Regions from separate parts of the Rhizobium sp. WSM4643 genome, predicted to be linked through region 1. Evidence: predicted binding sites of a transcription regulator. Region 1 holds the regulator's gene; each other region holds the start of a gene.
What was found. The regulator PhoB, encoded in region 1, activates phosphate uptake and scavenging genes when phosphate is short. The targets are predictions, from matches to a motif close to TGTCATNNANCTGTCAT.
Positions count from the first base shown of each region.

Region 2: a site for PhoB is predicted at 1,227-1,243, ahead of N1937_RS18555 (YdcH family protein). Genes of this name have one in related genera too.
Region 3: a site for PhoB is predicted at 1,318-1,334, ahead of N1937_RS17025 (acid phosphatase). Genes of this name have one in related genera too.

Region 1 covers NZ_CP104040.1:176,179-179,453, forward strand. Annotated here, with positions in the region: gene pstB (phosphate ABC transporter ATP-binding protein PstB) at 1-708, shown strand, start outside; gene phoU (phosphate signaling complex protein PhoU) at 753-1,466, shown strand; gene phoB (phosphate regulon transcriptional regulator PhoB) at 1,614-2,297, shown strand; gene N1937_RS00905 (GcrA family cell cycle regulator) at 2,862-3,275, opposite strand, start outside.
Region 2 covers NZ_CP104040.1:3,726,317-3,729,591, reverse strand. Annotated here, with positions in the region: gene N1937_RS18570 (5-(carboxyamino)imidazole ribonucleotide synthase) at 1-408, opposite strand, end outside; gene purE (5-(carboxyamino)imidazole ribonucleotide mutase) at 405-899, opposite strand; gene N1937_RS18560 (YdcH family protein) at 917-1,120, opposite strand; gene N1937_RS18555 (YdcH family protein) at 1,348-1,521, shown strand; gene N1937_RS18550 (ArsR/SmtB family transcription factor) at 1,727-1,987, opposite strand; gene N1937_RS18545 (sulfite exporter TauE/SafE family protein) at 2,082-2,846, opposite strand; gene N1937_RS18540 (thiamine phosphate synthase) at 2,954-3,275, shown strand, end outside.
Region 3 covers NZ_CP104040.1:3,389,261-3,392,535, reverse strand. Annotated here, with positions in the region: gene N1937_RS17030 (hybrid sensor histidine kinase/response regulator) at 1-1,205, opposite strand, end outside; gene N1937_RS17025 (acid phosphatase) at 1,385-3,275, shown strand, end outside.

The DNA of each region.
Region 1 (3,275 bases):
CGCGCGCTTTTCGATGTGAACCTGAACGTCCGCGAAAACACCGTAACCGCCCTGATCGGCCCGTCCGGCTGCGGCAAGTCGACCTTCCTGCGGTGCCTCAACCGCATGAACGACACGATCGACGGCTGCCGCGTCACCGGCAAGATCACGCTTGATACCGACGATATCTATGATCCCGATATCGACGTCGTCGAACTTCGCGCCCGCGTCGGCATGGTCTTCCAGAAGCCGAACCCGTTCCCGAAGACGATCTACGAAAACGTCTCCTACGGCCCGCGCATCCATGGCCTTGCCAAGTCGAAGGCCGACCTCGACCAGATCGTCGAGACCAGCCTGCAGCGCGCCGGTCTCTGGAACGAAGTCAAGGACCGCGTGCATGAATCCGGCACCGGCCTGTCCGGCGGTCAGCAGCAGCGCCTCTGCATTGCCCGTGCCGTCGCCGTCAGCCCTGAGGTCATCCTCATGGACGAGCCCTGCTCGGCGCTCGACCCGATCGCCACCGCCAAGGTCGAGGAACTGATCCACGAGCTGCGCGAGAATTACACGATCGTCATCGTCACCCACTCCATGCAGCAGGCCGCGCGTGTCTCGCAGCGCACCGCCATGTTCCACCTTGGCAATCTTGTCGAGGAAAACGACACCGACAAGATGTTCACCAATCCCGACGACCCGCGCACCCAGGACTACATCATGGGTCGTTTCGGCTGATTTTGGCGACACCAAGCCTTCCCGTTATTCGAGGATAAAGCCCCATGGCATCGACACATATTTATTCTGCCTATGATGATGATCTGAAGTTCCTGTCCAGGCGGATTTCCGAAATGGGCGGTCTGGCCGAGCAGATGGTCGCCGAATCCGTCCGGGCGCTCGTCAATGGCGATACCGCGCTGGCGCAGAAGGTCATCTCCGACGACGTGATCCTCGATCACGCCGAACGCGAAATCGGCGACAAGGCGATCGTCACCATTGCCCGCCGTCAGCCGATGGCTGCGGACCTGCGCGAAATCATGGGTTCGATCCGCATCGCCGCCGATCTCGAACGCGTCGGCGACCTCGGCAAGAACACTGCCAAGCGCGTCATCGCCGTCCAAAGCACCGGCGTTCCCCGCAAGCTCGCCCGCGGCCTTGAGCATCTGTCCGAGCTGGCGCTCGTCCAGCTCAAGGAAGTGCTCGACGTCTACACCAATCGTTCCGCCGACAAGGCGAATGCGATCCGCGAACGCGACAACGAGATCGACGCGATGTACACCTCGCTGTTCCGCGAGCTCCTGACCTACATGATGGAAGATCCGCGCAACATCACCAGCTGCACGCATCTTCTCTTCTGCGCCAAGAACATCGAGCGCATCGGCGACCACGCCACCAACATCGCCGAAACGATCTTTTACATGACGACAGGCGCGCAGCCGGAAGGCGACCGTCCGAAGGACGACAGCGCCAACACCGTCGGCGCGGTCACGGAATAACCGCCCGGGCCAGTCGCCCGGACCAGTCAATTGCGTGCGCGCCCGTCCGGGCGCGCAAAGAGGTCGCAGCCAATTTCTGAATTTGCGCAGGATGCATTGCTTAAATCACCCCCGGTTTAAGGATCGTGCGCGAGGAGACCGATACGCATGATCCCGAGAGTTGCAGTTGTTGAAGACGAGGAAGCCCTCAGCGTGCTCCTTCGCTACAATCTCGAAGCGGAAGGCTTCGAGGTCGATACCATCCTTCGTGGCGACGAAGCCGAAATGCGGCTTCAGGAGCGCACGCCAGATCTTCTTATCCTCGATTGGATGCTGCCCGGGGTCTCCGGCATCGAGCTCTGCCGGCGGCTGCGCATGCGGCCGGAAACCGAGCGCCTGCCGATTATCATGCTGACGGCGCGCGGCGAAGAGAGCGAGCGTGTCCGCGGATTGTCGACGGGCGCCGACGACTATGTCGTCAAGCCCTTCTCGACCCCCGAACTCGTTGCCCGCGTCAAGGCGATGCTGCGCCGCGCCCGTCCCGAGGTGCTGTCGACAGTGCTGAAATGCGGTGACATCGAGCTCGACCGCGAGACCCATCGCGTCCATCGCAAGACCCGTGAAGTCCGCCTCGGCCCCACCGAATTCCGCCTGCTGGAATTCCTGATGTCGTCGCCGGGCCGGGTCTTCTCCCGCTCGCAGCTGTTGGATGGCGTCTGGGGCCACGATATCTATGTCGACGAGCGCACCGTCGACGTCCATGTCGGCCGCCTGCGCAAGGCGCTGAATTTCTCCAACATGCAAGACGTCATCCGCACCGTCCGCGGCGCCGGCTATTCGATGGAAGCCTGAGGGCTTTCGTTCTGGTTGCTGACAAGGTCGCTCGTGCTAATGTCCTAGCCTACCGGGGTCGAGCCACTCGTCTCGACCTGTCCTCCGGACCACCCCGTAAACGGGGCGAAGGGACGTGCCCTGCGAAAGGGTTGGTGGGGACGGAGAAGGTTGCGGCATAATCTCTTCTCCCCTCGGGGAGAAGGTGCCGGCAGGCGGATGAGGGGGCCACACGGCACACTCTTTCCGTAATGACCTACCCCATATGCCGACGGCAGCGGCCCGAACGCGGTCGAAGCCCGCATGGGTTTTGAAGAAAGACCGGCTCCCCCGGCCCCCTCATCCGCCCTACGGGCACCTTCTCCCCGAGGGGAGAAGAGGGAATCGAGATGTTGCGGCATGTCCCTTCGCCCCGTTGAGAACAGAAGGAAGGGTCGAGACCCATGACTCGACCCTGGTTGGTGGCGGCAGCCGATGAGGACAAATCGGCGTGCTCAACGAGCTGAACGCCCGACAGCTTCCATCCGTGCATAAGAAAACGGGCCACTCGGCCCGTTTTCTGCATTCTAACGATGGTCAGCCCGCTCAGCTGGCCCGCGCTGCCGCCCGGCGGCGTTCGTTGACCGGCTGGTAGGCAAGCTTCTGGTGATAGCCGCAATAAGGCGAATTGTCGGGGGATTCGCAGCCGCAGAAATGGAAGTCGTCCTTCAGCGGATCGCCGACCGGCCACTTGCAGGTGCGTTCGGTCAGCTCCGTCAGGCCGAGGCGTCGCGAAATCGGCACCACCACATTGCCTCTCGGCACGTATTCCATTTCCTCGATCGTTTCGATCTCGATCTCTTCCTTCAGCATGGTCGCGCCCTGCTGGCGGGTAACGGTGCGGGTGGTGACCCGTGAGGCGTAGTTCGGCGCGCGCGGCGCCGAGGTATTGCGCTTCGGCGTTCGCGCCGCGGTGTTGGTGCCGCCGGCCTTGGCACGGCCGGGAAGGCACAGCCGGTG
Region 2 (3,275 bases), 1.3 Mb from region 1:
GCCGAAATCCTCAAGTGCCGTCTCAAGATCGGCCTGGCTATCGATCGCGTGGAAGCGGGCGGTTGATATGCCGCAGTCATTGAGAAAGAGCTTTTCGACGAGGCGGTCCTGGGCAGCTTCCAGCGCCTTCGGTGGCGGAAAGACGGAGACATTCGCCGAGAGCCTTTCGGCGGCTGCAACGGGCACGTTCTCGAATTCGTAAGTGACGACATCGCAAATATCAGCAAGTTCGGCCAGTGCCGCCGGATCGTCGTAGGCGGCGGTAATCTGCCGGTTGGCGAGCTGGGCGGCCGGGCAGTCCGCCTGCGGCTCGACGATGATCGTGCGAAAATTCAACCGCGCGGCAGCAATGGCCAGCATGCGGCCGAGCTGGCCGCCGCCGATAATGCCGATCGTTCTTGCCGTCATAGGTTGTCCATCGGGTATTCGGCGACGGCAGCACTCTGGCGCTCGCGCCATTCGTCGAGCCGGTCGGCGATTTCTTCGTCGGAAAGGGCAAGTACGGCAGCGGCGAGAAGCGCGGCGTTGACCGCGCCGGCCTTGCCGATGGCAAGCGTGCCCACGGGAATACCGGCCGGCATCTGCACGATGGAAAGAAGACTGTCCTGGCCGGACAGGGCTTTCGACTGGACCGGCACGCCGAAAACCGGCAGCGGTGTCATCGCGGCGGTCATGCCCGGCAGGTGGGCGGCGCCGCCGGCACCGGCGATGATGACCTTGAAGCCCTCCGCGCGTGCGCCCTTGGCGAAATTGACCAGCCGGTCCACTGTGCGGTGCGCCGAAATAATGCGCGCGTCATAGGGAATTTCCAGCGCCTCCAGCGTGTCGGCGGCGTTTTTCATGGTCTCCCAGTCGGACTGGCTGCCCATGATGATGGCGACGGGTGGTCTGTCTGTCATCGTTGCTGCGTTCCCTTTCAGGCGATGATGTCAGGAATGATCTGATCTTCCAGCTTGGAGAGCCTGTCCTTGATGACAAGTTTTTTCTTTTTCATTCGCTGGATCCGCAGTGCATCGCATCCGGTCTGGATCATGGCGTTGATCGCGGCATCGAAATCCTCGTGCTCCTGACGCAGGCGCGCCACTATGAGCCTGATTTCCGCCTGTTCCTGATCGGCCATATGCATTCCCCGTTACCGTCCCTGGACCTTGTCCGATCTGGCGATGATTTCCGCAAGCTCCTATCACCAAATACGGGTAACGGCTAGTTAGTCTTGATCATGAAATTGCCATCCAGTCTTCATCTTTTGGCCTTCGACAAGCCTTCAAAAATATGTCACAGTCCGGCCGTTGACACCTTGATCCCCGACGATGTTGGCCGGGGAGGGTAAGAGGAAGGAAGGGTCATATGACTGTTCAAGCTCATCTTGAGTCACTCCAGAAAAAGCATGTCGCTCTCGAGGAGGAGTTGCACGCGCTCAGAACATCTCCCTCTATTTCCGATACGGAACTTGCCGAATGCAAGCGCCGCAAGCTGCGCATCAAGGACGAGATTCAGCGTCTTAAATCATCCGTCCACTAATCTTCCCAAGGGTCGCCGGGCGATCATCTTGCGCAACAAGGTAAATCCATCCATTCCGCCAAGAATTAGCAAGAACCGGTGATTTGACACCATATTTGCGCCAGTCCGATGCATCCGGCATCGTGGCTGGCGCTTTTGGGTCCGCCACGTCTCGCATCGCATTCCTATGATTCACATCGTATTCCAGATCTTATGGGAACATGCATCAGGCCCAGAACTGATCCAGCCATAAATTGAGCTTGTCGAAGCCGCGGTTGTTGACCGTATAGATGCGTTTGGTGCCTTCCGATGTCACGGAGACGAGATTGCTGTCGAGAAGCGCCTTCAGGTGCTGTGAAACAGCTGGACGGCTGATCGGCAGGCCTTCGGCAAGCTCGTTGACCGTCCGTGGCGCGCGACGCAATTCCTCCAGCAGAAACCGCCGGTTCGGATCGGCAATCGCAGAGAAAGGGTCGGTGTTCGACATGGCGGCAACGCTACGTCAAACCGGCCGCGCCAGCAAGGAAATTGTGCATTGCAGCGAATTGCAGCAATGCGAAGCAGCGGCGCTGACGGGCCTCTTACCAGCCAAGGCCCTCACGCACGATCAGGAAGGCGGCGATCAGCGCCATCGCATACATGAAGGGATAGAAGATCTGTGGCTTCATGCGGCGCACGCACCAGGCGCCGGCAATGGTGGCGAGCGGGGCAAAGGGCAGAAGCGTCGCTGAGGTCGCAAGATTCTGGGTGTCGAGCTGGCCGAGCGCGAAATAGGGGATCAGCTTGATGGCGTTGAGGATCGCGAAGAAGCGCACGCTGGTGCCGGTATATTCGCGTGGCTGCAATTTGAGCGGCAGGGCATAGATCTGGAAGGGCGCACCGCCGGCATGAGCAACGAAGCTGCCGTAACCGGAAAATGTCCCCCAGAGGCTGGCGGCCATCGGTCGCTGGCCGCGCGGCGGGATCACCTTGCCGGCGCCCGGGCCGAAATTGTTCCAGAAATAGCGCAGGCAGAAGAGGATGGTCACCGCGCCGATGACGATGCGCAGCATGTTGCCCGGAACCAGCGCCGAGGTCGCCCAGCCCAGCGCAATGCCGAAGACGGCGCCCGGCAGCATGATCTTCAGCGTCGCCCAGTCGCCATGCTTGCGCCAGATGACGAGCGAGATCATGTCCATGAAGACCAGGATCGGCAGCAGGATCGCCGCCGCCTCGACCGGCGAGACGACAAGGGCGAGGAAGGGCAAGCCGATCAGCGACAAAGCGTCGCCCATGCCGCCCTTTGCGAGGCCTACCAGCAGAACGGCGGGCACGGCGGCGTAGTAGAATGACAAATCCTGCGGCATGCTTTCGACGTCCTCCTCTTGCAAGCCTCGTCTAACGGAACTACTCACACAAAACGAGTGCGGGTCCCTCATTTCGAAGGGGAATTCGCAGGAAACGGAAAGACCTCATGACCGAACCGGAAAACCGCTGCCGCCTTGTGCTCATCGTACCCGATATCGCCGATGCCGATGAACAGGCAAAGGTCGTCGCCGACGCGCTGAAGGGCGGCGATGTCGCTTCGGTGATCGTGCCGCAATATGGGCTTGACGACGGCAGCTTCCAGAAACATGCCGAAAAGCTGGTGCCATTGATTCAGGATGCTGGAGCAGCCGCGCTGATTGCAGGCGACAGCCGTGTTGCAGGCCGGGCAAAGGCCGACGGCTTGCACATTTCCGGCAATGTAGCGGCGCTTTCGGAAGCGATCGACAAACATGCGCCGAAGCTGATCA
Region 3 (3,275 bases), 1.6 Mb from region 1:
CAGAGCCAGGCCATGGCGATGATCGAGAAGATGCCGAGTGTTTCCTCCAGCAGCCGGTAGATGCCGAGTTCCATCAGAAGCAGGGCGATTGCGACGTTGAAGACCAGCCAGATGACGCGGCCGGGATGGCTGTGGGTCAGCCGCGAGAAGAAGTTCGACCAGGCGAGCGAGCCGGCATAGGCGTTCATCACGTTGATCTTCAGTTGCGAGACGACGACGAAGGCGGCCATCAGCAGCAGCGCGGCATTATGCCAGGGGACCATGTAGCCGAAGGCGGTCAGATACATCTGCGCCGGGTCGGCGGCGCGATCGAGGGGGACGCCCGAAGTGAAGGTCAGCACGACCAGAAACGAACCGGCAAGCAGCTTCGGTGCGCCGATGATGACCCAGCCGGGCCCGGCGAGAAAGATCGCCAGGCGGTGGCGCCACTTGCGCTGCGGGTCCGGCGGCAGGAAGCGTAGGAAGTCGGCCTGTTCGCCGATCTGCGACATCAGCGCCAGGATGACGGCGGAGGCAGCGCCGAACTCCACCAGATCGAATTCGGCGATGGTGCCGGGCGGGCCGGAGGCATGGCGGATGCCTGCGAAGGCGCGCCAGAGATCGAATTTTTCCCAGTCCAACAAGGCGATGAAGATGAAGGGAAGGATATTCAGCACGATCCAAAAGGGCTGGGTCATCAACTGGAACTTGCTGATCAGCCGCACGCCGTGCGTCACCAGCGGGATTACCATGACGGCGCTGATGATGTAGCCGATCCAGAGCGGGATGCCGAGGGTGAGCTCCAGCGCGCCGGACATGATCGATGCCTCGATCGCAAACAGCATGAAGGTGAAGCTCGCATAGATCAGCGAGGTGATAGTCGAGCCGATATAGCCGAAGCCCGCGCCACGCGTCAGAAGATCGATGTCGACGCCGTGACGGATGGCGTAGCGGCTGATCGGCAGGCCGATCGCCAGCATGGCGACCGAGGCGACGATAATGGCGTAAAAGGCGTTGGTCGTGCCGTAGGAAAGAGTGATCGCGCCGCCGATCGCCTCCAGCGCCAGAAAGGAGATCGCGCCGATCGCCGTCTGCGAGATCCGCTGCGAGGAGAAATGGCGAGCGCTCTTTGCGGTGAAGCGCAACGCGTAATCTTCCAGCGTCTGGTTGGCGACCCAGCGATTGTATTCGCGTCTCACCGGAATGATGCGTTGGCGCGCTGCCATGTCTTCCTTTCCGGCATTCCGGTTGGGCTCATCGTCTCTCCGGCAGTTTTGGCGGGATGGTTGGGAAAGGCAAGAGGCGGGCACCGACAGGTTCACAGAATGGCAATATTTTTGCAATTGATCTGTCACATGAGAGCTCTAACTCTCCCGGCGTTCGTTCAATCATTTCGGGTATCACCATGTCTGTTTTAAGCCTTTGCCGCCTGAGCACCGCCCTCGTCTGCCTTCTTTCCATCGTGCCATCGCTTGCCAGCGCCGAGCAGGCGACGGCGGCGAAAGCGCCTTATGCGCAGGCCGGAAACACCAACAAACGTGGTGACGCCTGCTTCTCGACGGTGGACACCAACGCCGCCGTTCATCTTCTCTCCGGCTTCCTCGAAATCTGGACCCCGCGCACGCCTTTCGTCGATGCGGGTGTCGAGGCTCCGGCCAAGGATAATTGCCCGGCGGTCGCCAAGACGGATTGGGACGGCATTCCGTCCAGCAAGACCGACGGCCATATCGTCAACCAGGCCGTCCATGACGCCAACATCGCCTATGTTGTCAAAGCGACGCGGGCGCGGACGGCCGATCAGGCCGTCGCCGCCTATCTCGACGATCGGCGCGGCAAGAATGCCAGCATCGTCGATGGCCTCGGTCCGCTGACGGATGCCTGGAAGGCCGGCTCGAAGCAGACCACCACGATCACCGAGGTGGCAGCCGATGCGACGACGGTCAAATATGATGACAAGGGCAACAATCGCGGCGCCGGCAGCAAGCCGGACGCGGAAAACAAGACCGACGCCAACCCCGATATGGGACTTGCTATCGACTTCATCAACGCCGCCAGCGGTGACGGCTCGACGGAGCCGGCCAAACGCTATTTCAAATATGCCCGCCCCTACCGCTGGAGCCAGGACGTATCGGTCGTCCCAACGCTGGAGCCGGCCAAGGGCGGCAAGCCGGCCGAGGACGGCGGTTTCCCGAGCGGGCATACGGCGGAAGCCTGGCGGGATGCACTGGCCATGGCCTATCTCGTGCCGCAGCGCTTTCAGGAAATGATCACGCGCGCCAGCGAACTGGGCGAAGACCGCATCCTCGCCGGCATGCATTCTCCTCTCGACGTGATGGGCGGCCGGATGCTTGGCACGGCTACGGTCGTCTACAATCTGAACAAGGCCGACAATGCCGCGCTGAAGAGCGATGCCTACGCCCAAGCGCAGTCATGGCTCGTCGCCAAATCAGGCGTTGCGGATGCGGGTGCACTCGAGGTTGCGGCCCATGCAGCACCGTTGGCCGCAGACCGTTTCGCCGATCATGACGCCAATCGCGCCTACGTGCTGCAGCGCTTGAGCTACGGCCTGCCGACGATCCATGCGACCGATCAGCCGGCGCACGTGCCGCAGGGCGCCGAAGCGCTTCTCGAAACGCGTCTGCCCTATCTGGGCGGCGAGCAGCGCCGCGCCGTGCTGAAGTCGACGGAGATCGCCTCCGGCTACCCGCTGCTCGACGATGCGGAAGGTTACGGCCGTCTCAACCTCTTTGCGGCGGCCGACGGTTACGGTGCGTTCGAACAGGACGTGACCGTGACGATGGACGCGGCAAAGGGCGGTTTCAATTCGATCGACACCTGGCGGAACGACATCACCGGCAATGGCAGGCTGGTGAAGCACGGCAGCGGCATTCTCGGGCTCTCGGGCGCCAACAGCTATGCCGGCGGTACCGTGCTGCAAGAGGGCGCGCTGATGGCCCTATCGCCGTCGGCCTTCGGTACAGGCGGCCTGACGGCCGACCGCGGTTCGCTCGTTCTGGCGGCAGACAAGCCCGTGACCGTCGGCGGCGACTATCAGCAGCTTGCCACGGCCGTGTTGAAGCCGAGGCTCGGCGCGAACGGCGAGGGTACGCTGATCGTCCATGGCAAGGCGGTGCTGGCCGGCGAGCTCGATGTGACGCTTGCCGACGGGTTTGTCCCGACGCCTGGAACGAAGATCGAGATCCTGAAGGCGAGCGCCGTGACTGGCGCCTTCGAAAAGCTGACCGTCGCAGGCCATAGGGCGAGCCTCTCTTACGGTCCGACGTCGATCGTCTTGA